Regions from separate parts of the Trichococcus sp. TS_SC_9 genome, predicted to be linked through region 1. Evidence: riboswitches for the same ligand, from Rfam matches in the RefSeq annotation. Region 1 holds a riboswitch; each other region holds the start of a gene.
The links. Region 1 has a riboswitch for thiamine pyrophosphate ahead of thiW (energy coupling factor transporter S component ThiW). Riboswitches for the same ligand answer to the same signal wherever they lie in the genome.
Positions count from the first base shown of each region.

Region 2: it holds a riboswitch for thiamine pyrophosphate, as region 1 does, so the genes downstream of both, thiT (energy-coupled thiamine transporter ThiT) here and thiW (energy coupling factor transporter S component ThiW) in region 1, are expected to answer to the same signal.
Region 3: it holds a riboswitch for thiamine pyrophosphate, as region 1 does, so the genes downstream of both, tenA (thiaminase II) here and thiW (energy coupling factor transporter S component ThiW) in region 1, are expected to answer to the same signal.
Region 4: it holds a riboswitch for thiamine pyrophosphate, as region 1 does, so the genes downstream of both, thiM (hydroxyethylthiazole kinase) here and thiW (energy coupling factor transporter S component ThiW) in region 1, are expected to answer to the same signal.

Region 1 is NZ_CM149591.1:633,479-641,459, forward strand. It holds gene AC0J5I_RS02840 (MurR/RpiR family transcriptional regulator) at 1-788, opposite strand, end outside; gene AC0J5I_RS02845 (hypothetical protein) at 736-993, opposite strand; gene thiW (energy coupling factor transporter S component ThiW) at 1,005-1,496, opposite strand; TPP riboswitch at 1,626-1,727, opposite strand; TPP riboswitch at 1,791-1,893, opposite strand; gene AC0J5I_RS02855 (zinc-binding dehydrogenase) at 1,930-2,913, opposite strand; gene AC0J5I_RS02860 (DUF5131 family protein) at 2,937-3,812, opposite strand; gene AC0J5I_RS02865 (ABC transporter permease) at 3,834-4,457, opposite strand; gene AC0J5I_RS02870 (ABC transporter ATP-binding protein) at 4,454-5,227, opposite strand; gene AC0J5I_RS02875 (glycine betaine ABC transporter substrate-binding protein) at 5,245-6,153, opposite strand; gene AC0J5I_RS02880 (ABC transporter permease) at 6,154-6,783, opposite strand; gene AC0J5I_RS02885 (hypothetical protein) at 6,797-7,087, opposite strand; gene AC0J5I_RS02890 (winged helix-turn-helix transcriptional regulator) at 7,486-7,824, opposite strand.
Region 2 is NZ_CM149591.1:1,939,599-1,947,579, forward strand. It holds gene AC0J5I_RS09365 (pilus assembly protein TadG-related protein) at 1-760, shown strand, start outside; tRNA gene AC0J5I_RS09370 (tRNA-Leu) at 1,305-1,388, shown strand; gene AC0J5I_RS09375 (YitT family protein) at 1,570-2,436, shown strand; gene thiT (energy-coupled thiamine transporter ThiT) at 2,692-3,267, opposite strand; TPP riboswitch at 3,325-3,425, opposite strand; gene AC0J5I_RS09385 (hypothetical protein) at 3,538-3,855, opposite strand; gene AC0J5I_RS09390 (NAD-dependent epimerase/dehydratase family protein) at 4,000-4,788, opposite strand; gene AC0J5I_RS09395 (zinc ribbon domain-containing protein YjdM) at 5,438-5,776, opposite strand; gene ppdK (pyruvate, phosphate dikinase) at 6,074-7,981, opposite strand, start outside.
Region 3 is NZ_CM149591.1:861,129-869,109, forward strand. It holds gene AC0J5I_RS03945 (hypothetical protein) at 113-505, shown strand; gene AC0J5I_RS03950 (energy-coupling factor transporter transmembrane component T family protein) at 836-1,606, opposite strand; gene AC0J5I_RS03955 (ABC transporter ATP-binding protein) at 1,603-3,090, opposite strand; gene AC0J5I_RS03960 (ECF transporter S component) at 3,105-3,683, opposite strand; gene tenA (thiaminase II) at 3,731-4,405, opposite strand; TPP riboswitch at 4,552-4,678, opposite strand; gene AC0J5I_RS03970 (transaldolase family protein) at 4,850-5,512, opposite strand; gene AC0J5I_RS03975 (PTS glucitol/sorbitol transporter subunit IIA) at 5,519-5,887, opposite strand; gene srlE (PTS glucitol/sorbitol transporter subunit IIB) at 5,961-6,953, opposite strand; gene srlA (PTS glucitol/sorbitol transporter subunit IIC) at 7,017-7,565, opposite strand; gene AC0J5I_RS03990 (transcriptional regulator GutM) at 7,606-7,981, opposite strand, start outside.
Region 4 is NZ_CM149591.1:922,448-930,428, reverse strand. It holds gene mnmE (tRNA uridine-5-carboxymethylaminomethyl(34) synthesis GTPase MnmE) at 76-1,467, shown strand; gene mnmG (tRNA uridine-5-carboxymethylaminomethyl(34) synthesis enzyme MnmG) at 1,533-3,428, shown strand; TPP riboswitch at 3,642-3,749, shown strand; gene thiM (hydroxyethylthiazole kinase) at 3,825-4,649, shown strand; gene thiE (thiamine phosphate synthase) at 4,636-5,277, shown strand; gene AC0J5I_RS04275 (HAD family hydrolase) at 5,274-5,915, shown strand; gene thiD (bifunctional hydroxymethylpyrimidine kinase/phosphomethylpyrimidine kinase) at 5,923-6,705, shown strand; gene AC0J5I_RS04265 (HAD family hydrolase) at 7,035-7,697, shown strand; gene rsmG (16S rRNA (guanine(527)-N(7))-methyltransferase RsmG) at 7,835-7,981, shown strand, end outside.

The sequences.
Region 1 (7,981 bases):
ACATTTGCTCTCGTCAGATCCATGTTGTATTTGAAGTTCTCGTCCTGCACCAGGAAGGTCGAAATCACATCGATCAGGTACATCATCCCGAACTGCGTGTTTACGAACGCCGTATTGTTGACGAAACGCGAGTGATAACCAAAGCACGTGACATCCGCCAATTTCGTCAATGAACTGTTTTTGAAGCTCGTCAGGGCGATGATCTTCGCTTTTTTCTGTTTGGCGATTTCCAGTGATGCGATCAATTCAGGTGTCTCGCCTGAATTTGAAATGGCGATCACTAATTCGTCATCCTTGATGATCGAGCTGTTGACGATCATCAGGTGGGAATCCGTGACCCCCGTGACATTCAGCCCCATCCGGATCAGGCGTTGCGCCAATTCGGCCGCCGTGAATCCGGAACTGCCGATGCCGTAAATGACTGTTTTGTTTGCGTTTCTGATCCAATCGACAACCGTTTCGATTGCTTGATCCTCGATCATCTTATTGGTTTCATCGATGACTTGCGTATAATAGCCATAGATATCGTCATAGACGGTCGGCATTTCTTTCAAAGGATGGTCGCTCGCCAATGAACGCAGCGCAATCTTCATATCCACAAACCCATCGATGTTGATGCGTTTACAGAAACGGGTGATGCTGGAGGTCGAAGTCTCCACCTTCGTCGCCAAATCCTTGATGTTCATGTTTTTGATGGATGCTTTGTTCTGCAGAATGTAATCCGCGATTTTTTTCTCATTCCCGGAAAAAGCGGAATAATGGTTTTGGATCTCTTCGATGATTGTCATTTTTCGTTATCTCCTCCAGTTTTGCGCAGCCACCAAAAGCGCGCTCCGTATTTCTTGCCTTCGCCTTTTCCTCTACGCTGATAGAATAACACATGAAAATAGTTTTTTCAATTATTATTTTATGAAAATCATTTTCTTTGTTATTTCTATTGGAGTCACTTTTAGACAGCAAAAAGCCGCCTCTTCCGAGAGCGGCTTCCTTCATGAGCAGATGCTTCAGATTCTGTTCCGGTCCAACACGTTTCTTTTTCCCATTTCCAGGATGATGAAATAAGCCATTCCCGCTCCGATGGCGGAACTGAGCGCGAAGCTCGGCAGGAAGAGCATCAATGCGGCTTCCATACCCATAAAAAACTGCGCAAGCAATGTACTCGCCAACGATCCCAGGATTCCGGTGCCTATCCACTCACCCAGTGCCGCGAAACCGATTTTTTGCGTTCTGGCGTAGAACAGACCTGCGCAAATAGCCCCGATCATGCTGCCCGGAAAGGCAAAGACGGTCCCTGTTCCCAACAGGTTGCGCAGCAAAGAAACACTGAAGGCCTGCAGGACGGCATACCCCGGTCCTAACCAGACAGCGGTCAATACGTTCAAAAGATGCTGCACCGGCGCTACTTTTGCAATGCCGATCGGAATGACGAAGATGCTGTTGCTGACCACCCCCATGGCGATGATCAAGGCAGTGGTGACTAATTTTTTTGTGTTCATAATGTTTTCCCCTTTTCAGTTTGATTTGTTCTTTTTGCAGCCTGATCTTTCCGAACCGTTTCCCTCCTCCAGAATTGAATGAAAATAAAAAGACACCTCCCCTGAGATGTCTTGGATATACGTACGGACTCCAGACCAAACTCAGTTCCCTCCGCCAGTACGAACTGGATCAGGTTTGAAGGGTTCCGACAGTGTCGGTCTCAGCGCTCGCGCGCACCCCTACTGAAATTAAAAAACGTTATATGATCTGATGCGAAAATCAGAAAATACAACGTTTTGATGTCTATTTATGCGAATAGTCAAACGCCACATTCCCTACGCTAGCATGAACTAGATCAGGTACAAAGAGTTCCGACAATGTCGGTCTCAGCGCAGTTGCGCACCCCCAGTGTTTCTCACTCAATTCTAACCAATAAGCTGCGGAAACGCAACCCTATTCTGAAGCTTGCTCTCCCGCAGCGCTCGGATCCAGCACGATGACTTTCCCGAAACTGTCCTGGCTCTGCAAAAAGGCATGGGCTTGGGCAACCTCTTCGAGCGTGAATACTTTCTCGGGCTCCACTGCAACGCCTTTCCCCTCAATGTAAGCCAGCAGTTCATTCAGCTTTTCGCCGGAGACGTCACTTGAATGGAAAGTAGTCAAATAGCTATTGTGCTTCAATTCCATGATGGGATCGAAATCCTCCAGGAACCATTTCCCGCCCAGTTGACCGGTGCTGCAGACAATGCCGGCTTCCCTGATATGGGAAAGGCTGTCCTTGAGCGTCGCAGGCCCGATCAATTCCAAAATCTTGTCGAAAGTCTCTTCCGTTTCCAACACGCCGTTGCGGTCTTCGATGTAGTCGGTGAAGCCGGCTTCCTTCAGTCGCTGACCTTTGTCGGCTTTCCGCGTGCTCCCGTAAATCCTGATATCCGGGAATTGGGCCCTGACCAACTTGGCAAAGGCAACCCCCACACCACTCGTTGCCCCCCGAACCAAAATTTGATCGGATGTTTGGATCCGCAGATTCTTCATGGAACCGAAAGCCGTATAGTAGGTTTCCGGAATGGCCGCCAGTTGGGACCAAGGTAAATTGGTGTGGATGGGGTAGATTTGGTCATTCGGCAACAGGACATATTCCGCATAACTCCCGTCGAAGGCTCTCCCCATCTCACCCATGATCGACACCACTTTTTGACCGAGCGGCAATTTTTCTTCGTCGCTCGTCCGTTCCACTATCCCTACACATTCAATCCCTAAAATACGGGGAAACGTGACCGAAGGGGATTTCCCCTCCCGCGTAAAGATTTCCGAATGGTTGATGCCGAAGCCCATGACTTTCACGAGCGACCAGCCTTCCCGTATTTCCGGAAGAGGAACTTCCTGATGCACCAGTTTTTCCGGTCCACCCGCTTCGTGCACTACGACTGCCTTCATTTCTCCGACATCCTTTCTTGTATTCACAACGACAGCATGCAGTTGGGTCTTCCCGATTGCATACCGCAAAATTTCTTGTAGGCACAGGAATCGCACAAAGTCACGGCATCGGTTTGAAAAAGCGGCACCGATTCGCCCTGGGCAACCCCTGTCAGGTGAACCGAAACCGCACGCCCTTCATAAAACAGTCCGGATTTCTTTGCTTGCTCCTGCTGCTTTCTTTTGTCCAAAATTTCATACTTCCGTCCGTTTTTCACGAATTGATTCCCGGTTTCGATGAATTCGAAATTCACATCATTTTTCACACAATCTTGATGCATCCTCTGCACCCATTCATAATGGCATTCCCTTGCCCCGTCATAGTTTTCCCCGCCGACGATGACGCGTTCGATTTTTCCGGAAGACAAATGCTGCGTCAAGTCGATTTCACCGATCAGCGGTGCCGCCATGATGCCTCTGTGTTTGAAAGGCAGATCCAGAAGTACCGGAATCCGCCTGTCGGCCATCTTTTGGTTTTCGGCTGAGACATTCATCCACACGTTCTCCCAACCATCCCCCCAATTTTCAGGCAGGCACTCTTTCACGCGCTTGATCCGTTTCGTCAGCAAGTAGAACAGCACGTCCGACCGCTTCTCGATCATCTTCCAGACTTCGCCGCGCCACTCGTCCGCTTCCTCAAGAAAGAAGTCCGAAGTCATGCAGACGCGTATCGTGGAACCGGGCGGTATGACGTAGTCGCCGCGCCGGTTCCTTTTCAGCGGCCGATCGAAGCTGCTTTGGACTTTATAAATATTCGCGCCAGCTTTCCCTCGTTGACTGTCCAAATGAAACATATAACAATTTTGGCATCCCGGGCTGACCTTTTTGCAGCCATGCCACGGGTTCCAGATATCACTCAAGCGATCACTCCTTTGAAAAGATCAGGCGTATCTCCGCCGCAAGGCATTTTCAAGAAAATACAAGACGACATTGACAAGCAGACACAACACCATCGACAGCACAGTGCCCCACAAAAGTTTTACGACGCTGAATGTCCGCAAGCCATCGAAAAGGACGGTTCCCAACCCGCCCGCATTGATCGTTGCGGCGATGGTTGCGATGCCGATTGTCGAGGTCGCGGCGATCCGTATCCCTGCGATGATGGAGGACATTGCCAATGGAAGTTGGATTTTTCTGAACATTTGATTCCTCGTCATGCCCATCCCGACAGCGGCTTCGATGATTGTCGGATCGATCTCTTTGATTCCTGCAGAAAAACTGCGCAACAGGACATATTGGCAATAAATCACCAATACGATGATGGCCGTAGTCCTCCCCAGTCCCGTCAACGGGATCAAGATGGCAAAAAGGGCCAGGCTTGGGATCGAATAAAGCAAAGAAGTCAGGTAAATCAAGCCGTTCATCACGCGTTCCTGATGCATGCAGGCCAAGATTATGCCACTTGCGATGAGGATGGCGATCGTCAGCGTCGTCCCCACTAGTTCGATATGCTGAAGCGTGGCGGTCAGCAGTTTTTCATAATAGGTATTCCAGTATGCAATCATTTCAACTCACTCCAAAATGCCTCTTGTTCCTTTACGGTGGCAATCAAATCCGCAACAAACTCTGTTTTCGGATTTCGCATGATTTCCCGCGGCGTATCAAATTGACAAATCTTACCTTTGTCCATTATCAGCACTCTCGTCCCCAGCTTAAACGCCTCATTGATGTCATGCGTGACCAACACAAAGGTTTTGTCGCCCAATTCTTTATGGATCTTTTGCAGTTCATTCTGCAGTTGCAGGCGCGTGATTGCATCGACCGCTCCAAACGGTTCATCCAACAGCATCACTTTCGGATTGGCGGCAAGTGCCCTTGCGACGCCGACACGTTGTTGTTGCCCGCCGGATAATTGTTTCGGCTTTCTGCCGGCAAACACTTCCGGGTCCAATTGAACAAGCTCCAACAATTCTTTGATGCGGGCTTGGATCGCCTTCTTGTCCCACTTCAGCAGTTCCGGTACTGTCGCGATATTTTGGGCAACAGTCATATGCGGAAACAGGCCGATTTGTTGGACGACATAACCGATTTTCCGCCTAAGATCTACTTCGTTCATTCCGCTGATGTCCTCCCCGAAGAAGGTTATGTTTCCTGTATCTTCGCGGATCAAGCGGTTAATCATTTTTAAAGTCGTCGTTTTGCCGGAGCCTGAAGACCCCAGGACAGTGATGAACTCGCCTTCCTTAATCTCAAAGGAGATATCATCGACTGCCTTCGTGCCCCCTTCCCCGTAGAGCTTCGTCACATTTTTGAATTCTATCGCGGTTTGCTCCATGCGGCCTCAACGCCTCCTTATTTTTTCGAATCAAAGTACTCTTTCGCTACCGCTTCATATTCTTCTCCATCGACATCCACTTTGGCATTCAATCCGGTCACCGTTTCTGTATCCAGCGTGCTGCTGATGTTGTTCAAAATTTCTGCAATCTCAGGATTTTCTTCCAACACTTCATTCCGGATCACTGGAGCCAAATTGTAAGGCGGCCAGAATTTCTTGTCATCCACCAAAACCGTGAATTCTTCTTTATTGGTCAGTTGTCCTTCTGTCGTATAGGCCGGGGCGACATCCGCTTCATCATTTTTTAAGACTTCGTATTTCAAACTGTTGTCGTAGACTGTCGAGCTCTTCCAGTTGAATTCACCGTATACTTTTGTCAAGCCAGGCAGGCCATCTTCCCGCTGATCGAATTCACCTTGGGAAGCAAAACGCAGCTCAGTTGCATGTTCCTGCAGATCAGAAACAGTCTCGATGCCGTATTTTTCGGCTACGCTCGTTTTGATGACCAGCCCCGCACTGTCATTGGCTTCGGCATAATCCAACCAAGTCAGATTAAACTGCTCTGCGTATTCTGCCTTGATTGTATCATAGACTTTCTGCGGGTCGGTTTCCATCTCCATTTCCAATATTACCAACAGACCTGTACCTGTATACTCCGGATAAAGATCGATTTCATCATTGGTGATCGATGTATGAACGACCGAACTGGCGATATTCGGGATCCGTTCAACCCCATACCCGGCATCTTCCAGAGCCAACGCATAAATTTCCGAAACAACCAAGTTTTCTGTGAAATCCTTCGATCCCACGCGGATGACTGTATCTTCCGTGCTGCCATCGCTTCCGCCAGTCAGGCCTGAACAACCTGAGACTATAAGTGTTACGGCCAACATTGCAATCGTACTGATGATATTTTTTCTTTTCATTTAATTTATGCTCCTTTTAATTATGTAATCAAGAAAGATGCTTGTCGTGAAGGCAATCATCGCTACTGATACCCCTCCAATGAGAAGCAGATCCATCCTGTTCAAACCCAATCCTGTAAAAATCAATGTTCCCAAACCGCCAGCACCGATGTATGTAGCCAACGTCGCACTCGATATGATTTCCACCAACGCCAGCTTCACACCGGTCATCACAAAAGGAAAAGCCAGCGGAATCTTCACCCTTTTTAAGAGCTCCCAATCGGTCATCCCCAAACCCTTTCCCGTTTCGATCATCACAGCAGAAACTTCCAGGAATCCGACCGTTGTATTAACCAAAATCGGCGGAATTCCCAATAACACTAAAGCGATCAACGCTGGAGCCCTTCCGACGCCTATGAAAGAGATCAATAAAAAGAGGACCGCCAAACTGGGGATAATCCTCAAGGCTTGAGAACTGAGGGTGATTATCTGACTGAGCTTCCGGTGCTTGTGGCTGATGTATCCTAGCGGAATGCCGATCAAACAAGAAATCCCGATTGCTTGGATACTCAATCCAAGGTGCTGATAAACGTAAATCCAATATTGACTAAAATTCTCTTGAAAGTATTGCAGTATGTCATCAACTAGCATTTTTGACCTCCTCTCATTTTAAGCAACGATCCGAAAAATCTGCTATCTCACTAAACACCTTCAAACTGGCTGTGCCGCTGCTCATCAAGGAGTAATAGCACTGTCTGTCCCCCTTCATCTGTTTGATGACGATCGTATCCGCCTGCAGCCGCCACAGACATCTGACCACATTTTCTTTTTTCTCGCCAGTCAATCGGACGATATCATTGCAGCTCATTGTCGGATAGTAAAGGAACAGGTACATAATGGCAATCTTAATGTCTGTATCAAAGATTGTTGCAAATACCAATACAGGATCTATCATTACACGCGTTCCCCCTCCTTCAACACATGCGCACCGAAAATCACCGCCGAGACAGCTTCTTCGTACAAGCAACGTAGTCAGGAATGGCATTCGTGCTGGCCTGACTTGCTTAACGCCTCACTGATATTTCTCCCTTTCCATACTTATGGACAGATTTCCATACTCTGACTATATCGTTAAAGATGCCCTTACAATAGTACGCACTTTTTTATCAGGTACTTACCTTTTTGTAACCTGCTGCTAGAAGGATACTTACACAAGGGAATGCAAAAAAAACTCCCTTTTGAAGCATTATAACGCTTCAAAAGGGAGTATGAAAATGATACAACTTTTGGCAGCCGCATCGGATTACAAAAAAGAGCGGATGCGCAATCCGGCCCCCTCCTTCCTATGCTGGCTTATTTTTGTTCCAATAGATTATTTTTGATATAATCCGTTCCCCAGTCACTCATGCTGTTGATGATAGGTCTTAAGGAATCCCCAAGATCGGTTAATGAATATTCCACTCTGGGGGGCACTTCAGCAAATACTTCCCGTTTCACAATCCCATCCGTCTCCATCTTCCGAAGATTTTCAGTCAATACTTTTTGGCTAATACCCTCAACCAATCGGTGCATTTCATTAAAACGCTTGGTTCCTGTCAACAATTCACGCATTATCAGCAGTTTCCATTTATTTCCGATCAGATCGACGGTTGTCGCAACCGGGCAAAATGGCAATTCTTCTTTAGTCAGCATCTTTTTCACCTCATAGATAGTAGGTTTCTTTTTGTAAGTTACCACGAATTATATACCTAAAAAGCGCTTATTTCAAATATTCCTTTCAGTTTCGTGTATAACTATGCAAAAAAACAGGCTCTCAACGATGATGTGATCGTTGAGAGCCTATTTTGTG
Region 2 (7,981 bases), 1.3 Mb from region 1:
GTTGCAAAATGCAGTAGATGCAGCAGCTTTAGCTGGTGCGTACGACTTGCCCAAAGGGGCTGATGCGACAAGCAGTGCAGATGCCTACTTCGATTCAAACGGATACACAGATATTGTTCCTATAATTGTTCCTGATGCTGATAGTGTAACCGTAACCGCAACAAAGCAAGTGGATTATTCATTTGCGCATGTTGTTGGACTAAATAGCGCAAATGTGACTGCCAGTGCCACCGCATCCATTAGTCCCGCGGATGGTGTCATAGGGGTAATTCCTGTAGGTGTTGTGCAACAGACTTTCATCTTTGGACATGAATATACTTTGAAAGAAGGTGGAGGAGACGGGTCTAACGGAAACTTTGGTGGATTGGATTTCGGGACTTTAACAAGTTTTAAAAACAGTGCATTTAAAGGAGGGGGAGCTAATCTATTCCAGAACCTGATTACAAAAGGGTATGATCAACCTATTTATGTGAATGAGAAGGTAAAAACTGAAACTGGAGCCATGACCGGAAAAAGTTTTACAAAAGACAAAATAGCTTTCATCCCGATAGTTGATAGTATGGATGTGAACGGCAAAAAAGAGGTTACGATTGTAGGATTCGCTGCATTTAAAATTAAATCATATTCTGAAGAAGAAACAGAAGGTAGTAAAAAGAAAAAAGGAGTAATTGTTGGCACTTTCGAATATGCTGTTGTCGGTAGTAGTGTTGCAGGTGAACAAACTGACTATGGTTTGCATAACGTGAGGCTTACTGAATAGCATATATCTCAAGATGGATTTTGTATACGATTCATTAGGTAGGTGGAAATTTGGAATATTTGGGGCTTAATATGAAAGAGATAAAAAGTTCTTTAAATCACACTAAGGTGAGTAGTGAAAGACCACGATAATGGAATTGCACTACTCATCTTATGATTTTTCTGCAAGCACATACCGAAATCCCCCATGCATCAACATAATATCATCTGTCAATTCTGAAAAGGCCGTTAACATAGATGAATCAATGAATCATCGTATAATTTTGAACGCAAAAGTTGAGTAGATATGTACAAATTATAGATTGTCCCTTGATTTTGGGGTCAGTTGATGTCTTTTATATTTTTTGCGAGTAGGATTCTTTATATTTTGTACACATGCGTATAATTCAATTCATTATCCAATATATATTGGTAGTATTAGCATATTGCAATGTTTCATATTTGCGTATATTGTTAAATAATCATGGTCTTATTAATATAAAGAAAATCAGTAAGCAGACGTTGACAGAAATGTTCTTCAAAAGTATAATGAAATAGTTGGTTTTGCGGTCATGGCGGAATGGCAGACGCGCCAGCTTGAGGGGCTGGTGGGAGTATCTCCCGTGGAAGTTCGAGTCTTCTTGGCCGCATAATTATTCAAAATAGGATTTCCTTCATCGTATTGATGTCGGGAATCCTATTTTTCTTTAAACAATTTTCAAAGGTACATACTACTCTTTCTATCGGCCATTTATCTGTTATAATGGCGTGGATACCTCTTTCTGGAGAGGTATCCAACTGCTTTAAATCTCAGAAAAAGGAGTGACATTTTTGAAACTACTGCACACTTTAAAACCGATTGCTGCGGTTGTTGCGGGTAATATCATTGTCGCATTTGCGATTGCGGCATTTATCCTGCCGAAGAATCTGATTGCCGGTGGAACGACGGGGCTTGCCATTATTTTGAATCATTTTTTTGGATTGAACATCTCTTTGGTTGTGTTGGTTTTTAATGGCTTCATGTTTTTTGTCGGGGCAGCCTTGTTGGGCAAGAAATTCGCATTGACTACGATTTTGAGCACGATTATTTTTCCGACGTTTTTAACTTTTTTTCGGACAGTACCTGCATTGCAGGACATGACCGATGATATTTTACTTTCGGCAATCTATGCAGGGATCCTCTGCGGGTTGGGTGTCGGGCTGGTGTTCAAGGTCGGCGCTTCAACGGGTGGAATGGACATTCCACCACTGCTCCTGAACAAGCATTTCCGCATTCCGGTTGCGGTGGGGATGTATGCGTTCGACGTCATTTTTCTGCTGGTACAGGCGTTCTTTTCCAGTATGGAACAGATCCTTTACGGGCTCATTATGGTGTTCCTGACATCCATCGTCATAAATAAAGTCATGGTCACCGGAACGAATAAGATGCAGCTTTTTATCATTTCAAAAAAGTTTGAAGAAATTAAAAAAGCGCTACTGTTTGTCCAGGATGTTGGGCTGACGCTGGTGAACATTGAAACGGCTTTTGAAGGGGTGCAGCAGCAAGCTGTGCTTTGCGTCATCGAGCAGCGTAAACTTTCCGCCATCAATGCTTTGGTCAATGATATCGATCCATTTGCATTCGTAATCATCGGACAGGTTCACGAGGTCGCAGGGAAGGGCTTCACGCTGGAACGCCAATCCGGACTAGTAGAGTAATAAAATAAGCAGAGGCAGCCTCCAATTTTCGAGGATGCCTCTGCTTTATTGGTTTTATTACACGATAAAAATTGATTCGTCAACAGTTCAGTTAGCGATCCAAGGTAAACAGTCGACAAACCGCGGAAGTGTAGGCTGTTCTGGCTGTTCGTCAGCGTTAACAGTCTACATCACCCGGAAGCGTCGGCCGTTCTATCTGCGTTCTACCCCAAACAGCCGACGCGGTTCGCTAGCATACAGTTATTCGGCATCCGCTCAGTACCCGCGCACCGATTTTTTCGGTATGAACAACTGCGGGTTCGTTTTCGCGATGACGGCCAGTACCATGATGGTGAATGCACCGGTCGCCAAGGCGCTTGCGCCGTTCAGCGTGATGGAGTAGAACCATGCGCTCCAGCCTTCTGGGGCGTAGGATCCCCAGAAATAGTAGCCGGCGATTGTGTGCCAGAAGTAACGACCGATGGTGCCGACGATGGTGCCCAAAATGACTTGCCATACCAATGCCTTTTGGTTTTGGTCCGCGATCGCTTGTTGGACTTTCGGCGTGAACAGACCGGCCAAGCCGGTGAAACCGAAGGCGATGAAGTACTCGATGAATCCTTGCAGCGGTGTCAGGATGTAGGCCGTCCCGATCAGGATGTGCAACACACCCCACAGGAAACTGGCGAAGAACCCGGGAACCAAGCCGCGGCGCAGGCAGTAAAGCATCATGACCGGCGCCCCAACCGTTACGGAAAAACTAGGGCCGATATTGAAAGGAATCAAGGACAACACGGTCGCTAAAGCCGCGATGATGGTTCCTTCGATCCAGATGTTCAGATTTTTTGACATAAAAAAACTCCTCCTTTTTGGGCATAATATACCATCAACAAAGGAGGAGAATGAAGTTCATTTCTCAATCACAATCCCTACGCTCGTATTAACGAACAGGTTCGAAGGGTCAGAATCTATGTTCAATCTCAGCCATGAAGGCACCCCTTTGTGAAACGGTCTATTTAGTTACAGCTAACTTTACTACAGTTTATTTCGTTATGCAAGATTCACGCTGCACAACACCATGTCCGAAAATAACATCCCGAACATCACGTTGTGCAAAAAGACCTACTTCTGCTCGGTTTCAGCCTGTGCCTTCAAGATGGCTTCGCGTTTCTTTTTCCTCTGAGTATTCAGGTAGAAATCGATAACCCCACCGATCAGTGTACCGATACCGAAACCGATGGTCACACTGCCGGCGAAGTAGCCGATTGATGCGCCTATCAACATACCGTACATCGTGATATTATAAGAATTTTGCAATGTTGGGTCTTCATCCACGGGCAAATTTTTCTTCGCCGCCGCTTGTTTATTTTTATGCAGTTCGGGTATTGTTGGGGTCACATTTCTGCGTTGGATTTGGTTGCCTTTGTTCTTTTTCGCCATTTATTGTACATCCCTCCGTCTATCTGAAACATCTTTTGTCTCCACTGAACATCATATCAGTTCGATTCAAGCTCTTCAATAGACTTTGGTGGCGGATGTGGGCGAAAACGTACAAAAACGGAAACTTGTTCACAAATCGTCGAATCAATGCTCGTCGTTGGAGATTTCGACAGGATCGCCGTTGTCATCATTAAAGAAGCCCTTCATCACAAAGGCATCGTCGAGTGGCCGATAACCAATGGCTGTGCGTGCCTGTGAGATGTCCAGGCGCGGGAACCGATTGTCCGACAGTCCGTTCACCAACAGAAATGGCTCGATCAGCGTGGCGTTGAGAGCGCAATCGATGAGATGACAAAGGTCTCGGGGCGACACGTATTCGGCCAAGTCTGCTTCATTGATGTATGGATTGTCGAGATTTTCATCGAAGTTGCCGATGCGGATGCCGATCGATTCCTGTCCTTGGGTAAAGGCGAAATGGCTGGCCAAGCTCTCCAAATAGGCTTTTGAGACGCCGTAAAGGTCACCCGGACGGACTGGGGCATCGACGGGAATCTGCACATTTTTGGGGTAGGCGTTGACGGCATGGAAGGAGCTCGCAAAGATGATGCGCTTGACGAAGTTCTCGTATTTGGATGATTCCTTGAACAGGTAATAGGGCATTTTGTAGTTCAAACTAATAAGCGAATCGTCGAAAGCAGCATAGGGCGAAGGGTTTGCGGCCAGATGGATGACGTAATCGATCCCTTCCAGCAGGCCATCCCAGTTCCCGACGACAGTCAGGTCCAGCTCCTTGACGATTGTTCCCTCCAAAAGGGCAGGCTCGATGTCATGGAAATGGATATCAACCAAAGTCAGTTCGTAGTCCTTTTTCAGATGATCCACCAAAACTCTCCCTATATTACCGCTTGCGCCTGTGATCATGATTGTAGTCATTATTGGTAAACCTCCTTGTTTCTATGCGACAAACTTTGCTGTTATGCTCGTGAGTGGCTTTACTTTAACTTTATGCAAGCCGCCGGAAAATGTCAATGCATAGCCCTTGCAAAGGCAATGATTGGGCACGATAAAGGGGAATATTTTATTTCTGTAATGATCAGGTAAATTAATTGAGCCCGGGAGATTATCCTAGTATAATAGAGATAAGATGATAGGCAAGGGCAAGATACTTTTCAATCGAAAACGAGGGAGTGAGTAGGATGGACTTGTTGAATTTGCAAATGCGCGCTTCTCAAGGTCAGTGCGGATCTGTTGTGCAACAATCTTCCCATTCATTCTTTTGCCCGACAGAACACGTGCTTTCGCATGTGTTTTTTTGCTAGTCCTGAACGGAAACAATGGGGCTTATCATGAACATTAGCATTAAAACGGGGGTGATGACCATTAATCTTTCTAAAAATAAGACACAACGGAAAGGAACGGTGATCCGACGCATATCTCCTAGCTGTCAGGGGTGACAGCCATCGTACAGATGAAAGGCGTGAGGCCGGATAGAATGGTAACGTATCACCTAATAAAATATAAAAATAGAAAAACTGGCGAGGTTCCCTTTCGGGGTGCCTCGCCAGTTTTTTTGGAATCGTTATTATGCTTTTTTGACGAATTCGGATTTCAGCTTCATAGCACCGAAGCCATCGATTTTGCAGTCGATGTTGTGGTCGCCTTCAACCAAACGGATGCCTTTGACTTTTGTTCCGACTTTCAAAGCGCTCGAGCTGCCTTTGACTTTCAGGTCTTTGATGACCGTGACAGTGTCGCCGTCCTGCAGCAGGTTGCCGTTCGCGTCCTTGACGATCAATTGATCTTCGTTTGCTGACTCAGCAGTATCCGCGCTCCATTCGTGCGCGCACTCAGGACAGACCAGCATCGCGCCGTCTTCGTAAGTGTAAGCGGAGCCGCATTTCGGGCAATTAGGTAATTCCATCATGATTTTTATTCCTCCATTATTTTGAAATACTGTCTTCTGACTTTTCATTTCCGGCCTGTTTTTACAAGGCGGAAGATGCTTATATACTGCCACATTTTCGCCTTGTTGACAATAGAATCCGGACAATATAAGAATAATAACCAATAAGCAGAAAGAGAACAGTTCCGTAAGGCTCCATATGCGTTCTTGGCTGAGGTTATCCGATAACCAAGAAGAATCGGACAAGCAGAGCGCGATCGCATCGCTATAATCACAAAAGCCCCTGATCGAGGTCATCGATCAGGGGCTTTTCCATTAAATGCTGCTCAACACAGCATCTTTCTGAACAGACATTTTCGCTTTATTTTCTTTGATCGCTACTTGCGCGGAAGCCAAGCGTGCGATCGGCACGCGGTAAGGCGAGCAGGAAACGTAATCCAAGCCAATGCTTGAGAAGAAGGCGATGGATTCAGGGTCGCCACCGTGTTCGCCGCAGACGCCCAGCACCAAGCCTGGATTGGTTTCGCGGCCCAATTTGGCGGACAATTTGACGAGTTTGCCGATGCCCTTGACGTCCAATGAGTGGAACGGATTCGGCTTCAGTAAGCCTTTTTCTTCGTACTCCTGCAGGAACTTGCCGGCATCGTCGCGGGAGAAGCCGAAGCCCATCTGCGTCATGTCGTTCGTGCCGAAGCTGAAGAAGTCGGCCTCCATTGCGATTTCGTCGGAAGTGACGGCCGCGCGCGGGATTTCAATCATCGTTCCGATCAGGTAAGGGATGGTCACATCCTTTTCAGCGAAGACTTCCTGGATCTCCGCCACGATTTCCGCTTTGACGTAGCGCAGTTCGTCGACGTCGCAGACCAAGGGAATCATGATTTCCGGAGTAATCGTGCTGCCGCTCTCTGTGGAAGCGGCGATGGCGCCTTCGATGATGGCGCGCACCTGCATCCGGTAGATTTCCGGGTAAGTGACGGCCAAACGGCAGCCACGGTGCCCGAGCATCGGATTGACTTCATGCAAGGAATCGATGTGCGCCTCCAAGTTTGAAAGGCTGCTTCCCATCGCTTCCGCCAGGGCAACTTTGTCCGCATGCGCTGTCGGCAGGAATTCATGCAACGGAGGGTCCAACAGGCGGACGTTCATCGGGCGATCCTGCAGCAAAGCGAACATTTCCTGGAAATCCTGGCGCTGCATTTCTAATAGTTCAACCAAGTACTTTTTGCGTTCATCCAACGTGCGGGAAAGGATCATCTGACGGACAACCGGAATACGGTGCTTATGGAAGAACATGTGCTCGGTACGGCAAAGGCCGACGCCTTCCGCGCCCAAGGATAATGCCTGTTTGACATCAGTGGGGGAGTCCGCATTGGCTTTGACTTGCAGTACTTTCATTTCATTGACCCATTCCATGAAGGTGCTGAATTTGCCGCCCAAAGTCGGGTTCTGCTTGGCGATGGTGCCGGCGTAGACTCTACCGGTTGCGCCGTCGATCGAAAGCAGGTCGCCTTGATGCAGGGTCAAATCATCGATCACGACGGTTTTGTTTTCTTCATCGATGACCGCTGCCGTGCAACCGGCCACACAACATTTGCCCAAACCGCGGGCTACGACTGCCGCGTGCGAAGTCATGCCGCCGCGCGCTGTCAGGATGCCTTCCGAACTCATCATGCCGGCCAAATCTTCCGGGGATGTTTCGCGGCGGACTAGGATGACCGGCAGGCCGTCCTTTTGTGCCGCTTCGGCATCAGCAGTGGAGAAGTAGATATGGCCGGATGCCGCTCCTGGCGAAGCGCCAAGTCCGGTCGCCAATATCGTAGCTTCCTCAAGTGCTTTCGTGTCGAAAGTCGGGTGGAGCAATTTGTCCAACTGGCCGGTTTCGATGCGCATAATGGCTTCTTCTCTAGTGATCAGACCTTCGTCCGCCAAATCAACGGCCACTGCGACGGCTGCGGCTGCTGTGCGTTTCCCGTTGCGGGTCTGCAGCAGGTACAATTTGCCTTTTTCGATCGTGAACTCGATGTCCTGCATATCGGCGTAGTGGTCTTCCAGTTTTTCAGCGATGGCCTTGAATTCGTTGTAGACGGCAGGCATCACTTCTTCCAGTGTGTCGATGTTCAATGGCGTGCGGATACCGGCCACGACATCTTCGCCTTGCGCATTCATCAGGAATTCGCCGAAGAGTTTTTTCTCGCCGGTCGCCGGGTTGCGCGTGAAGGCCAC
Region 3 (7,981 bases), 230 kb from region 1:
CACCCCGATAATACCATACAAATGTGCCGTAAAAAACACGCTTCTGCCATACTTTTTGATTATTCTTAGGTCAGTAAGAAATAACAAAAAAACATTCCAGGGGGAAACAAAAATGAACAAGACAAGAATCATGACGATCCTATCCGTTGCAGGCTTATTTGTTGGAGGAGCTGCACCGGTACTGGCAGCGAGCGACACGGCAGCCCAGAACGGCACTATGACCCAAGAGCAAATCAAGTCAGGCGAATGCACAAATGAAGGCGGAAAAAAACAAGGCAATGAAGATGCAACCATGAAACGTGCCCGCGAGAAAAGCGGAACGTGCGACGGGACTGGTACGCAAGCCAATCAGGATGGTAACCAAAACGGCACTGGCGAAACAGACAGCAACGGCAACCAATACGCCACGGGCGAGACAGACGGCGACGGCAACCAATACGGTACGGATGAAACGGACAATGACGGCAAAAACGGCGTCCGCGATCAATCTTGCCAAACTGAATAGCAGTCAACCAGCCAAGTAAATCGCATTGCACTTCGACATGAAGGCATCGCAACAAAAAGGGACGGTCTCGTAATGAGACCGCCCCTTTTTTGTGCATATTCGCCAACCAATTTGCAGTTGGAACTCTACAGATCCGGAAAACTAAGACTGCAAAAACAGTCTACAGCTCCGGCGAGGCTTTCGTTCGCCGGAGGAGCTCGGTAAAGAATGGACCCTTCTCCGATGAAGCTTCAGCTGGCCGGAAGACACCATCTGAATGTGGGATCAACTCCTGTGAAGCCTCCTTGGCCGGAGTTGGGCAACCCCACTACTTCTCCATGCAAAAACTCCTCAATCTATCCAATACTTCGCCCAATAACTCATGACCGCAAGCAGCGCCATGTAGGCGAGGAAAACGAAATCGTTGCCGGAAAAGCCAATCTCATAGTAATAGGTCCGCTTCACATTACCGGAAAACCGTTTCGCTTCCATCGCCACGGCGATGCGATGCGCACGCCGGATGCTGCCGGACAGCAACGGGATGGTGTAGACTTTCATCTTGAAAAGGATGCCCTGCAAGCCTTTAATCTTTTCGCTGCCGCGCACCTTGCGGGCATTGCGGATCGTTTCGAATTCTTCCGTCATGATGGGGATCAACCGCAGCGCAGCCATGAAGCTGTAGGCATACTTCGGATCCAAGCGCAGCTGTTGCATCAACGAATAAAACAAGTTGACCGGCCGCGTCGTCAATGCGAAGGTCAAACCCAACACCGCGAAGACCAATGCGCGCAGGCCGATCAGCATACCCCGCAAAAAACTTTCCTCGGTGATGCGGATCAATCCCCATTCGAACCAAAGCGTTTCGCCGTTTCCGAACAGGATCATGGCGGAAGCGGTCGACACGAAAATGGCGCAGAAAGGGATCAACAGCAACAAGATCCGCTTCAACGGCTGTCCCGTAAACAGCAGGAACAGGACCAAAAGCCCGATGCCGATCGCCGACATGCCCTCAAGGTTGCGGACAAACATAACCGCGATGCAGAGCAGCAGCGACATGCCCAATTTCAGGCTGGGATTGACACGGTGAAGCCAGGTTTCTTTCGTTTGTTTCCATTCCTTCATCCGCATATCCCACCTTCCAATTTTAAATCCGAGCAGAATTCTGCTGGCGCTCCCGGAGCAATCCCGTTCGTACTGCTGATTTCGCCATCAACTACTGTCCAAAACGTTGTTCCATAGTTCCGGGAGAGCACTTCATCGTGCGTCACCATCAGGATGACGGCGCCCTTTTTCCGGTAGCTCTCCAAAAATCCCAGCAAAGCGAAGGTGTTTTTGGAATCCAAACCGAAAGTCGGTTCATCCAAAAGGATCAGCCGTTGCCCTTGGATAATCGTCGCCGCTACACTCAGGCGGCGCTTTTGCCCCATCGAAAGTTGGAAAGGATTTTTCTCCCGCTGCCCGCTCAATTGGAAAAGCTCCAGATATTCCTCCACAAGCTTCTCGATATCCGAATTTCCCTTTCCGTCCATCCGCAACGAATAAGCCATCTCCTCATGGACCGTGTTCGCCACGAACTGGTACTCCGGATTCTGGAAAACAAATGCCACCCGTTCAGCCAACTTCTTCACTTTTTTGATCGGTTTCCCCCCCAACTCGTAATCCCCGCTCGTTTTGATGAACTGCATGACGGCATGGAAGAAGGTGCTTTTCCCGGCTCCGTTTTGGCCGCGGATAATGATCCATTCACCCGGATAGGCCGCCAGCCTTTCTCCGCGGATCTTTGTATCCCCGTTGCGGAAGCCTTTGAAATCGCGCAGTTCCAGCAGCGGACTTTGCAGCCTGATAGACTTCTGCTCCCGTTGCAGCGGCACTTCCGCCAAATGCTGCTCCCATACCCCCGGAAACCAGATGCCCTGCTCCTTCATCTCGTCCTTGTGGACCGCGAAAATTGCTTCGTTCGACCCATCGGCGATGATGCGTCCGGATGCATCGAACAATACAAGCCGTTCGGCGAATGCCAGGACATGATCGATTTTGTGTTCCACAATGACGACCGTTTTGTCTTTGCAGACTTGCTTCAGGACTTCCCAGATCGCTTCCGTCCCTTCCGGATCCAGCATGGCGGAGGGCTCATCCAAAAAGAGCACCTCCGGATCCAAGGCCAATACCGAGGCGATCGCCAGCCGCTGCTTCATCCCGCCGGAAAGGCTCGCGATGGGGATATGGCTGTCCGCTAATTCCAAGCCCACTTGCCGGAGCGCGAAGTCTATTTTGGCAGCCATCTCCTCGCGCGGAACCGACAGATTCTCGAGCACGAAAGCGAGCTCCTCATCGACGTAGGGCATGCAGAATTGGCTGTCCGGATCCTGGAAAACATAGCCCCAGGAAGCCGGCGTCACAAGCTTATCGGCCTTCATCGGCACTTCGATCGATTGCGGAATCAGCCCGCTCAACACCTGTAGCAGCGTGGATTTGCCGCAGCCGGACGGACCCAAAAGCAGCACTTTCTCACCGGCTGTGACCGAAAAGGACAGGTCCCTGAACAACAAATCGGCATCGCCGGGAAATTTTAGCTTCAGTTTCTCCACATAGGCTTGCTGCGCCATTTCCACCATCCTCCTTAATCCAACTCTTTGAAATCTTCACTCGTCAGCGGGCGGACAAGGTTTGTCACGCCGGTATCCTCAAGGACTTCCGCCAAGTAATAAGCCAGCACCCCGGCAAAGAAAATCGAGCCCGCGAATCGGGCAACCAAGTAAAGTGCCAAGTTCCAAGGAGCCAGCTCAGCGATCTGCCCGTTCAACGCATCCACCAAAAGCGAACCCACACAAGATGCCGAAGCTGCCAAAGCGGCAACCTTCAGGTCAAAACGTTTGTAGCGGAAAGCCATGAACACCAATTCCGCAAACAACCCCTGTACCACACCGGAAAGCAAGACAGTCAGACCCCAAGGCGAACCCAAAAGGAATTCGCCTGAAGCTGCAGCGATTTCCGCCAAAAGCGCCACACCCGGCTTGCGGATGATGAAATAGGCGACGGTGCCGGCGATGAACCACATGCCGTACAACAGCTGATCAAGATGCAGACCCAACGGCTGCACCGCGTAATAGACCGTTCCCCATAGGATGTAGACGATCCCGAAAGCGATGGCGATGACGATTGTCACCAAAATATCTGTAAGCTTCAATTCTTTTTTCATTTTTGCTGTCTCCTCATTGCGTTTTATTTTGTGTTTGATGTTGTCTCTTATTTATCCAACGGTACCGGCCATGTTTCCATGCGATAGGCCATTTCCCAAAAAGCGTATTCGTACTGACTGCTGATGATGAAATGCTCTTTCATCCTTTCGCGGTCGGTTTCGCTCACAGCTGCGGCGATTTCATCCAGCCGCTCAATCTGCTCATCCACCCTGTCCTGAAAATCCTTCCCGCCATAGGTAGCGATCCATTCCTGATAAATCGGTTCTTCAGGCGCCGCATCGAGGAAGGCGTCGCCGATTTCGGCATAGAGCCAGTAGCAAGGCAGGACGGCGGCGATGACGTCCCCCAGATGACCCGCGTGCCCGGCGCGATAAAGATGGGAAGTGTAGGCATATGTAGTGGGCGCGGGCTTGAAACACTCTTTTTCCTCCGCGGTGATGCCCAGCCTTTTTGAAAATTGTTCATGCAGACCGATTTCGGCGCTGTACGTATGCTTCGCGAAGTCGGCGAACTGGTTGGTCGTCGCGATATCCGGTGCTTTGGCCGCGCCGAGTGCCAAAATTTTGGCGAAGCGCGTCAGGTAATAGGAATCCTGCTGAATGTAAAAACGGAAATTCTCCAACGGCAAGGTTCCGTCCCCGATGCCTTTCACAAACGGATGCTCCATGCTGGCCGCCCAAATCGGTTCGACCGCTTGGCGAATTTGTGCTGAAAATATCATTGCTTTCCCTCCATATGCTGGAACGATCCGCCAGGGTCCCGACTCATCCGAACGGCCGCTCTCGATTTTTGCAAACAAAAAAACCACTCTCTTCCCAACGGAAAAAAGTGGTTGTATGTTCCTTATGCAATAGGGACTTACTTAGCCAAAAGAGGCTGCCACTTCCCTCCGCTGGTACAAACCAGATCAGGTTCTAAGGGTCTCGAAGTCCTACTTCGATCTCAGCTTTTTGGCGGACAGTCATCCGCCGGTAAAGCACCCCTAGTGGTAAAAAAGAATATTCAGTTCATTTGCTATTGTTCCTATCGTATCATAATTTCCTCTGAAGTCAACTCGCTCTTGAGCGAATCGCCTTTTATCAGGCACCCCCCACCAAACAGAAAAGACTGTCCCAATGGGGCAGTCTTTTCTGTAAGTGAGATCCGCAAAATCAAGTTCAGTGGGTTACGCGCCGTATTTTCCGAACAACGCTTGTCCGTCCGCTTCAAAAACCTGCAATGCCTGCAATGCCAAATCCTTGTTCATCATGCTGTTCAGGACATCCGGAGGGATCGTGGCAGTATGGGCGCCCGACTCCAAGGAATCGATGACTTGTTGGGAATTTTTGAAGCTCGCTGCCATGATTTTGGTCTTGTAGCCTCTAGCATCTATGAATGTCCGCATCGAACGGATCGCCTTGTAGGGATCGATCGCATTGTTCAGCATCCTGTTCACATAAGGTGCCAGGTAGTCGCATCCGGTTGCAGCGGCCAGGATCCCTTGGTCCGCAGAGTAGATCAGCGTGCCGAGGATGGCTCTCTCCGGATCATCCTTTTTCACTTTGTTGATTGTTTCCAAGCCTGCTTGTGTAACGGGAATCTTTATCGAAAGTTGGTGATTTGCATCAAATGTCTTTATTGCTTCATAATCGGCAAACATTTCTTCAGAAGTCGTACCCAGCAATTGCACAAAAAGTTCCGTCGGCTCCAAAGCCAATAAATCCTGTAATTGTTTGAAGCGACTGCCGAAACCGGTCGACAAAATCGTCGGGTTGGTGGTGACTCCTTTCAGAAATCCGCTTTTCCAAAAACTTCCGATTGCTTTGATGTCGTTAGAATCTATGTACATAAGCCACTACCCCACAGTTTCAGTGATTTTGATGATGGTGCCTTCCGCGATTTCGTTCACTGTTTTGTTTTCGACATACAGCGAGCCTGCTAGTTCAGCGATTGTGTCTCCGCTGAAGTTGATGGTGATGTGCCCCAGATCCCTGAGGTTTTTGTTGACCACATTACCCACAGCTGTGACGCGATAACTATCATCGCCGATAACCAACGCGTGCCCCAGTTGAATATCCTGCTCCAGTGCATTTTGTTCGATCAGGAAGCAATACGGACGCAATGCTTCCGGAGCATCGTCTCCGAACAATACCATCATATCCTCAGCTAAAAACTCCTTAGCGTTAGGTCCGATTTCTGTGACTACCGTTGAATAAATTGACATTTTTCTTCACCTTTTCCGATTATTAGTTTTTAACCACTGGCTGAACGAATCCGTTCAGCCTTTCTTATTTTTCTTAATACAATCCGAAGCTTGCTAACCAAGCGACGAATACGCGGGGCACACCGTTCAGGAATCGAGAATAGAGAACGGATGGTACGCCGACTTCCACTGTTTTGGACTCTGCTTCTTGCAAGCCTAAACCTACTGGAATGAAATCGCAAGCATTTTGTGTATTGATGGCGAATAAAGCCGGTAAAGCTAAGCTTGGCTCGATATTGCCTTTGCCGATTTCAACACCGATCAATGTTCCGATAACTTGTGCGATTACAGCACCAGGTCCCAACAGTGGGGAAAGGATTGGCAATGAGCAGATGAAGCCGATGACCATCAAGCCCCAGACATTGCCTGCCAATGGAATCATCAGTTTAGCGAACATATTACCAATTCCGCTGCCTTGGATGATACCGATCAGCATCGCTACAAAGGCCATGAACGGGATGATCGTCTGCAAGACTGTCTGCACCGCTTCACGTGCTGATTGCAGCATGATGGCGATCCCTTTACCTGCAGCCAAACCGATTTTCGCTACTATGCTGCCTCTTTCTGCGTTTTGTTGCGTCAATTTTTTGTCTGTAGTGTAAGCGACTTTCTCTTCTGCCACTGGTTCTGCAGCTGCTACAGTTGCTGTTTCGCCAGTGACTTGGATCTGATTCAAACCAACATTTGAAACGTAAATTTCTTCGTTGATGTATTTAGCCAAAGGACCTGATTTGCCGGTGGCAACGACGTTGATTGTCGGGATGCCTTTTTGAGGATAGATGCCGCATCTCAATGTTCCGCCGCAGTCGATGATAGCCAAAGCTGTTTCATCATCCGGAATGGATGTTTTGAATCCATTTACGGCTTCCATCCCTGTAAGTTCAGCGATTCTGTCCACGATGGCAGGTCTTTCTCCGCCGCCTACGATGTAGATGAATTTATGTTTTTGCTCTGTTGGTGTGATAATCAGTGGTCCGCCCCAGCCGCCGGAACCTTTTTCAACTTTGATGCTGTTATATTTTGTCATAATGAATACCCCTCTCGTTCTCATGCATTCTATTTGTTTTATGCAACAACTTCTTGGTGGTAATTATTGAACTTTCGCGACTTTGCTCAATTGGATGCCTGTTTTTTTGCAGACATAAGCAGTCGTGAAGTCGGTTACGTATGCGCCTACAGCATTCATCACAAGCCCGACAAGCAGATAACGGATAGCCAGTGGTGTGGTGCTCAAACCTAACGTTTCAAGACCTGAAGCGATTCCCAGGAATACGAACAATTCGCCTGCGTTGATATGTGGGAAAAGACCGTTACTCGTATGGTTGTATTGTGCAAGTGCCGCATAGAAACTTGGCTTGTAGAACTCAGGCAAAAATCTCCCTAAGGTGAATGATGCGGGATTCCCCAACATGAAGGCTGCCAAGAAAGGTAAGATACAGTTTCTGACCAAGGAATATTTAGAGAAGCGTTGTGCGAGGCCGTTGATTCTTTCCTCACCGATCAGCTTGATTACTACGTTCATGAATACCATCAGCATCAAGACGATTGGAACGATGCCGGTCATCCAGCTCATAAATGTATTTGCACCTAATTGAAATAATCCGATAAAGCTTTCTGCACCTTTAACTAGAAAGTCCATATTTAACACTCCTTATTATATGTATTATTTCTGACACGATTTAACCGAACTTAATGTTTGTAATTTTTTTGGTCAATTCCTTAAAGGGAGATTCTTTCTCTGGAATAATTTCTCCGTTTATGAACATCCGGTAATTAGTGACCGCATTCATGATGGTTTTGCGGGTGATCTTGATTTCAGCAAGCACATCCGGATCCTCTGCTTTGATGGCTTCGATCAGTCTGCCGTTGAAATTGTTGTATGGTTTGAACCTGGCCAAGATTGTTGTCCCCTGAAGCTTTTTGCCTCTGACGATGACGCCTTCCTCATCCAGTTGGAACATGATGATCGTTCCGGAAGTCAGTTTCCCTGCCCGTTTGCCTATTGCAACTCTGCCATCCGCCTTCAATTCGTTGTATTCACTGCCGAAATGTCTG
Region 4 (7,981 bases), 290 kb from region 1:
TCCTCCCGCTTGAACGAAGGGGAGGAGTGGGCGCTTTTTTTGTACGCTGAAACAACCGAGAAAGGACGATAATGAATGATTATAAATGAATTTGATACCATCGCCGCCATTTCGACGCCGCCGGGAGAAGGGGCCATCGGGATTGTGCGTTTGAGCGGGGACCAAGCGATCCAGATAGCCGATGCCTTATACCGATCCGGAACGAAGCACTTGGCCGATGTCGCCACGCACACCATCAATTACGGCCACCTTTATGATCCGCGCACAGGCGACATGATCGATGAAGTCATGGTGTCAGTCATGCACGGACCGAAGACCTTCACCCGCGAAGATGTCGTGGAGATCAACTGCCATGGCGGTGTCGTGAGCGTCAACCGGATTCTGCAGACGATTCTCCAGAACGGTGCCCGCATGGCCGAACCAGGGGAATTCACGAAGCGCGCCTTCCTGAACGGCCGGATCGATCTGTCGCAGGCCGAAGCGGTCATGGACTTGATCCGTGCCAAAACCGATCGAGCGATGAATGTGGCGCTGCATCAGTTGGACGGCAAATTATCCGGCATGATCCGTGATATCCGTCAGATCATCCTGAACACGTTGGCTGAGGTCGAAGTGAACATCGACTACCCGGAATACGATGACGTCGAGGAAGTGACGACGAAGCTGTTGAAGGAACGCACCATTGAAGTGCGCGGACACATCCAGCATCTGTTGGATACCGCCAAGCAAGGAAAGATCCTGCGCGAAGGCCTTCAGACGGCCATCATCGGCCGCCCCAATGTAGGGAAATCCAGTTTGCTGAACCGCCTGTTGCGCGAAGAGAAAGCCATCGTGACGGACATCGCCGGCACCACCCGCGATACGATCGAGGAATACGTGAACGTCAGAGGCGTGCCTTTGAAGCTGATCGACACTGCGGGCATCCGCGAAACGGATGACGTCGTGGAAAAGATCGGAGTCGAACGCAGCCGCAAAGCCTTGGCCGAAGCCGATCTGATTCTCCTGTTGATCAACCAGAACGAAGGGCTGACGGAAGAGGACAAGCAGCTTCTGGAAGACACGAAGGACATGAACCGCATCATCCTTATGAACAAAATGGATCTGGAAGCGAAGATGACAACCGATGAGCTGGAACCTTGGAGCGATCCTGAAAGAATCATCGAAACATCGATGCTGAGCGAAACCGGACTGGACCAACTGGAAAAACAGATCACGAAGATGTTCTTCTCCGGTGAAACCGGCGAGACGGATGCAACCTATGTATCCAACGTCCGCCATATCGCGCTGCTGAACGATGCGATGGATTCGCTGGATGAAGTGCTGAGCGGCATCGAATCAGGCATGCCAATCGACCTCGTCCAGATCGATTTCACCCGTTGTTGGGACCTCCTCGGAGAAATCACCGGCGACAGCGTGCAGGACGAACTCCTCACCCAACTATTCACACAGTTCTGCTTGGGTAAATAAAAGAATTCAGAAATCAACTAAAATAATAAGAACAAATAGCTAGCACAAACGAAAGGAATGGAAAAATGAACAGATTTGAAGCTGGAAGTTTTGATGTGATTGTTGTAGGAGCCGGACATGCCGGATCCGAAGCGGCGCTTGCCGCAGCGCGTATGGGATGCAGCACGATGCTGGTCACGATCGATTTGAACATGGTTGCCTTTATGCCCTGCAACCCATCCATTGGCGGGCCTGCGAAAGGTGTCGTCGTAAGAGAAATCGATGCATTGGGCGGCGAGATGGGACGCAACATCGATAAGACGTATATCCAAATGCGCATGCTGAACACAGGGAAAGGCCCTGCCGTCCAAGCGTTGCGCGCACAAGCGGATAAGGATGACTATGCCCACCATATGAAGCACACTATCGAAAAACAGGAGAACCTGCTGCTGAAGCAAGCCATCGTTGAGGAATTGATTGTGGAAGATGGCGAAGTCAAGGGCGTAGTGACGCATACTGGCGCCGTTTACCGTGCTGGTGCCGTCGTCATCACGGCCGGAACCTCTTCCCGAGGCAAGATCATCATCGGGGACTTGGTTTATTCATCAGGACCGAACAACTCGCAGCCATCCATTAAATTATCCGAAAATCTGCTTGATCTGGGATTTGAATTGGCGCGCTTCAAGACCGGCACGCCGCCGCGGGTAATGGCTTCGAGCATCGATTATTCCAAAACCGAGGAACAACCCGGTGACGTTGAGCCGAACCATTTCAGTTTCCTTTCCAAAGATGAAGACTATCTGAAAGATCAATTATCCTGCTGGCTGACCTATACGAGTCCGGAAAGCCATGAAATTATCCGCGATAATCTCCACCGCGCGCCGATGTTTACGGGTATCGTGGAAGGCGTAGGGGCGCGTTATTGCCCGTCGATCGAAGACAAAATCGTCCGTTTCAGCGACAAGCCGCGCCATCAGCTCTTCCTTGAGCCTGAAGGCCGCGAGAACGAAGAAGTCTATGTGCAGGGTTTATCCACCTCATTGCCGGAGGATGTTCAGCTTGATTTGATCCGTTCCGTACCGGGTATGGAAAATGCACAAATGATGCGGACAGGCTATGCCATCGAATACGATGTCGTAAAACCGCATCAGTTGCGCCTTTCCTTGGAGACGAAATTGGTGAAGAACTTGTTCACTGCCGGCCAAACGAACGGCACATCCGGTTATGAAGAAGCTGCCGGACAAGGCATCGTGGCCGGCATCAATGCCGCTTTGGCTGTGCAAGGGAAAGAACCAATGATCCTGAAACGCAGCGATGGCTACATCGGCGTCATGATCGATGATCTGGTGACCAAAGGAACAATGGAACCGTATCGCTTGTTGACTTCACGCGCCGAGTACCGTCTGTTGCTTCGCCATGACAATGCCGACTTCCGCTTGACCGAAATGAGCCGCGAAATCGGTTTGGTGACGGAAGAACGCTACGAAACATTCCTGGAGAAAAAACAGGCCGTTGAAAAGGAAATCGCCCGCCTTGAAAAAACCCGTCTGAAACCGACTGAAGAATTGCAGGCTTTCCTTGCGGAACAAAACTCCGCTCCGCTGAAGGACGGCATTTTGTTTGCTGACCTGCTGAAGCGTCCGGAATTGAAGTATGAAGGTCTGATCGCTTTTGCGCCGTTTGAAGTAGCCTTGCCGAAAGAGGTCATCAAGCAAGTGGAAGTGCAGATCAAATATGCTGGCTACATCAAGAAAGCCGTCGAAAAAGTGGACAAGCTGAAGAAAATGGAAGAAAAACGCATCCCTGCGAACATCGATTATGATGCCATCAACGGAATCGCGAACGAAGCCAAACAAAATCTGAAGAAGATCCAACCGGAAACAATTGCCCAAGCAAGCCGGATCAGCGGCGTCAACCCAGCCGACATTTCCGTTTTGATGGTCTACGTAACCCAAGGAAAGATCGCCAAAATCTCAGAATAACTCAGAGCGAGATGAATCCCGGGTAGAAATCGAGCATTAAGAGGATTAACACAAAGCGTTTAATAGAGTATGAAGGTATTTCCTGAATAATCGGGCAGCGACAGTCAGTGAAATTGCCTATACGAATATTTTCAGGTGGCTGAATGAACAATTAAAACGACAAAATCATCCTTGAGTAAGGATGGCGCATATGCTAAGATGATGACATAACTGCATACGAAAAAAGGGAGCTTGTGTCAGCAGGCTGAGAGGAAGTAATCAACTTCGACCTATTACCTGATTTGGATAATGCCAACGTAGGGAAATAACATTGAATGAATCCATTCAGCGGGAAATGCCTATTCGGACATTTCCCGCTTTTTTTGTCGCATCAAACAAACTATTTGGAGGTAACCCATGTTCAATACGCTATTCGAAAATGTACAGCAACAGACACCGCTGGTCCACTGCATCACCAATTATGTCACTGTGAATGATGTCGCCAATGTCCTCTTGGCTGCTGGAGGCTCCCCGATCATGGCGGATGCCCCCGAGGAAGTCGCGGATATCACAAGCATCTGCACCGCCCTGAATCTGAACATCGGAACACTGAACAGCAGATCCGTGGAGTCCATGCTGCTGGCAGGGCGCCAAGCCAATGCGCTCGCCCATCCCGTCGTTTTGGATCCAGTGGGCGCGGGGGCATCCCCTTTCAGGACCGAAGCGACCTTCAGCTTGCTGGAGGAAATTGCCTTCACCGTGATCAAAGGAAACATTTCGGAAATGAAGACGATCCATTCCGGAAGCGGCACGACAAAAGGCGTGGATGCCGACATCAGTGATGCGGTGACCGAGGAAACGCTCGAGGCAACAGTCGCTTTCGCCAAACGATTGGCCGATCGGAATGATGCGGTCGTCGCAATCACCGGCGCGATCGATATCGTCGCGGACCGGGACAAAGCCTACATCATCCGCAACGGGCATCCGCGGATGGCAAAAGTGTCCGGAACTGGCTGCATGCTGTCGGGATTGATCGCAGCCTATTGCGGAGCAAACCCGGAGCAGTTGCTGGATGCCACGGCGGCAGCGGTGTGCCTGATGGGAGTCAGCGGCGAGCTGGCTTACGAAAGGATGATAAGCAATGCCGCAGGGACTTCATCCTACCGCAGCTACATCATCGATGAAATCAGCAAGATGTCGGTCGAAAAACTGGAAGGGAGCGCTAAAATTGAGAGTAGATAAGAACGATTTGCTGCTTTACGCGGTGACCGATCGCCAATGGCTGGGGAACGCGTCCTTGGCGGAACAGCTTGAAGAAGCTATCCAAGCGGGCGTTACCGTCGTGCAATTGCGCGAGAAGGAATTGGATTTCGATGCCTTTGTCTCCCTGGGCAAAGAACTGCAGGCCGTGGCCAAACGCCACCGCATCCCTTTCATCATCAATGATGCAGTCGATGTGGCCTTGGCGCTGGATGCGGATGGCGTTCACGTGGGACAGAGCGATATGCAGGCTGGAGACGTCCGCAGCCGGATCGGCGAGGGGAAAATCCTTGGCGTTTCTGCGCATTCCGTCGAAGAGGCGCTGGCGGCGGAACGGAACGGGGCCGATTATCTGGGCGTAGGTGCGATCTACGGGACAGCGACGAAGCTGGATGTCGACGCGCTGTCGATCGAAACACTGCAGCAGATCTGCCGGGCGGTGAGCATACCTGTTGTGGGGATCGGAGGCATTTCTGAAGGGAATATCCTCGAGCTCAAGGGCAGCGGCATCGACGGGATTGCCGTCGTATCCGCCATCTTTGCGCAGCCGGACATCACAGCGGCGGTGAAGAGACTGCGCCCGTTAGCCGAAGCAATGGTGCAGCCATGACAATGGAAGCTGCCATCTTCGATCTGGACGGGACGCTGCTGGATTCCATGCCGATCTGGCAGGGGCTGGGGGAAAATTATTTGCTTCAGAAAAAGCTGCAGCCAGCTTCCGGATTGCAGGATGTGTTGAAGACGATGAGCCTGCCGCAAGCCGCACAATATTTTCAATCGGCCTATGGATTGCGTGAAGATGAAGAGACGATCATTGCGGAAATCGAAACGCTGCTTGCGGATCTTTACCGTTATGAAGTCCCGCTTAAGGCCGGAGCAGCGGAATATCTTCAGACATTGCAGGAGCAGAATGTGAAGATGTGCATCGCCACCGCGACCGAAAGGAATTTGGCCGAGAGCGCCTTGGAGCGGTTGGGCATCCGGAAATATTTCAGCGCCATCCTGACCAGCAGTGAAGTAAAGGCAGGCAAAGAGGATCCGCTCATTTTTCAGCGGGCGTTCGAACACCTTGGGGCGCCCCTCACGAAGACCGTCATCTTTGAGGACGCGCTGCACGCCGTCGAAACGGCAACGGCAGCCGGTTTCCGGGTAGTCGGCGTCCATGATGAGACGGCAACAAAGGATATGGAGCGCATCAAAGCGTTGACGGAGCAGTACATCTATTCATTTTCGGATTGGAAAGGATGAGCAAAACATGAAAACAGTATTGACGATCGCCGGTTCGGACAGCAGCGGCGGAGCGGGCATCCAAGCGGACCTGAAGACGATGATGGCGCATAAAGTCTATGGGATGAGCGTGATCACGGCGCTGACGGCGCAGAACACGACAGGTGTGGCCGGAATAATGGAAGTGACGCCCGAATTTGTGGCGCAGCAGATGGATAGCGTGTTCAAGGATATCCGCCCTGATGCGGTGAAGATCGGCATGGTATCGAATGCCGCAATCATCAAAGTCATCGCCGAGAAGCTGCTCGAATACAAAGCGGAAAATATCGTCGTGGATCCCGTCATGGTGGCAACAAGCGGCAGCAGCCTGATGCAGGACGATGCCAGCCAGGATTTGCGGACGCTGTTGTTGCCTTTGGCTGATGTGATCACCCCCAATGTGCCGGAAGGGGAGGTGCTGAGCGGCATCAAAATCGAGACGAAGGCGGATATGCTGGCTGCAGCGGACAGTATCGCTTCGGCTGCGGGAACCAGCGTGCTACTGAAAGGCGGCCATCTCAAGGACAGCGCCGATGATCTGCTCTTTAGGGACGGGAAAGTCAGTTGGTTCGAGTCGGAACGGATCGAAAACCCGAATACGCACGGCACCGGCTGCACGCTTTCCTCAGCCATCGCCGCGAATCTGGCTTTGGGTCACGGAATGGAAGAGAGCATCCGCCTGGCCAAAGTCTACATCACCGGCGCGCTCCGCGACGGAATGGATCTAGGCAAGGGTAGCGGCCCGCTCAATCACGCGTACCGCATCACATAAAAACAGGGCTATCTCATTTCGAGGTAGCCCTTAATTCGGTCAATTGCCCCGATCCAAAGATGGAGACGTCAACGGGCAAGCACTGGATGGGTAAATTCAGTACATTGATAAAGTGCCTAACTCCTAACGTTCGGAAATTGGCGTTTTGAGATAGCGAAAACGAGTGAATTCTTTCCAAATTCTAAATAAAACCTCATTATTCTGTTGTTTTTGTTTGTTATAATTTTGATTATAGTGAACATTCGGAATTTTGAGTTTTTGCGTCATAGTGGCTTACATCGCTATTGTCCGCATTCAGTTCATATTCGCGATCGAAGGGAAGATAGAAGATGGGATTACTATTATTCGATTTTGACGGTACCTTGGCAGAAACATGCAAAATCAGCGAGATGGCTACGATGGATACATTTGAACAATTCGGGTATCCCGTCCCAACTGTTGAGCAGCTGCGTAAGGATAGAGGAAAGCCCCATTTTGTGAAGTTTAGCGGCTATCTGAAGCAGTATGCACTCTCTCCGGTCGAGATGGATAAGCTGATGGAAGTCTTTTGGGACAACTACGAAAAATATGAAAATATGCTGTTGGAACCATACGATCTGTCGCGGGAGTCCTTAATGGAACTGAAAGGGAACGGGCACCATCTGGGCGTGATTTCCAACAAAGCAACCAAGGCGTTGTTGCGCAGTCTTGCTGCAGTGGATCTGTTGGACCTGATGGATGTGGTCATTGGCTTGGATAACATGAACCAGCACAAACCAAATCCGGAAGGCATTTTCACCTCCTGGGAGAAAATCCCGATGGCGAAAGAAGAGACCGTCATGATCGGTGATACCATTTATGACATGCAGATGGGGAAAATGGCAGGCATAAAGACCATCGGCATCACCTGGGGCGGAAGTTCCGCCCAAACCCTGCGCGCGGAGCATCCCGATCGCATCGCCAACTCATTCGTCGAACTGGAAATCATTCTTGCAAACTTGCTTGTTGCTTAAATAGATTGGAAAAAGCCGCTGTTCCCCGAATAAGGGACAGCGGCTTTAAAGTTGATTTAGCCCTTGTACAGACCGCTCTTTCAGGATAAAGTAGAGAGGTAGAAAAACAGACGAAGCCAATGAGGAAAGGAAACATTATGAATCCAGAACAATTTACCCAGGCACTTGCCGAAAAAGGGATCCTTTTGAATGAAACGCAACTCGAACAGTATGCAACTTATTTGCGTTTATTGCGCGAATGGAACGAAAAAATCAACCTGACGGCGATCACGGAGCCGGATGAA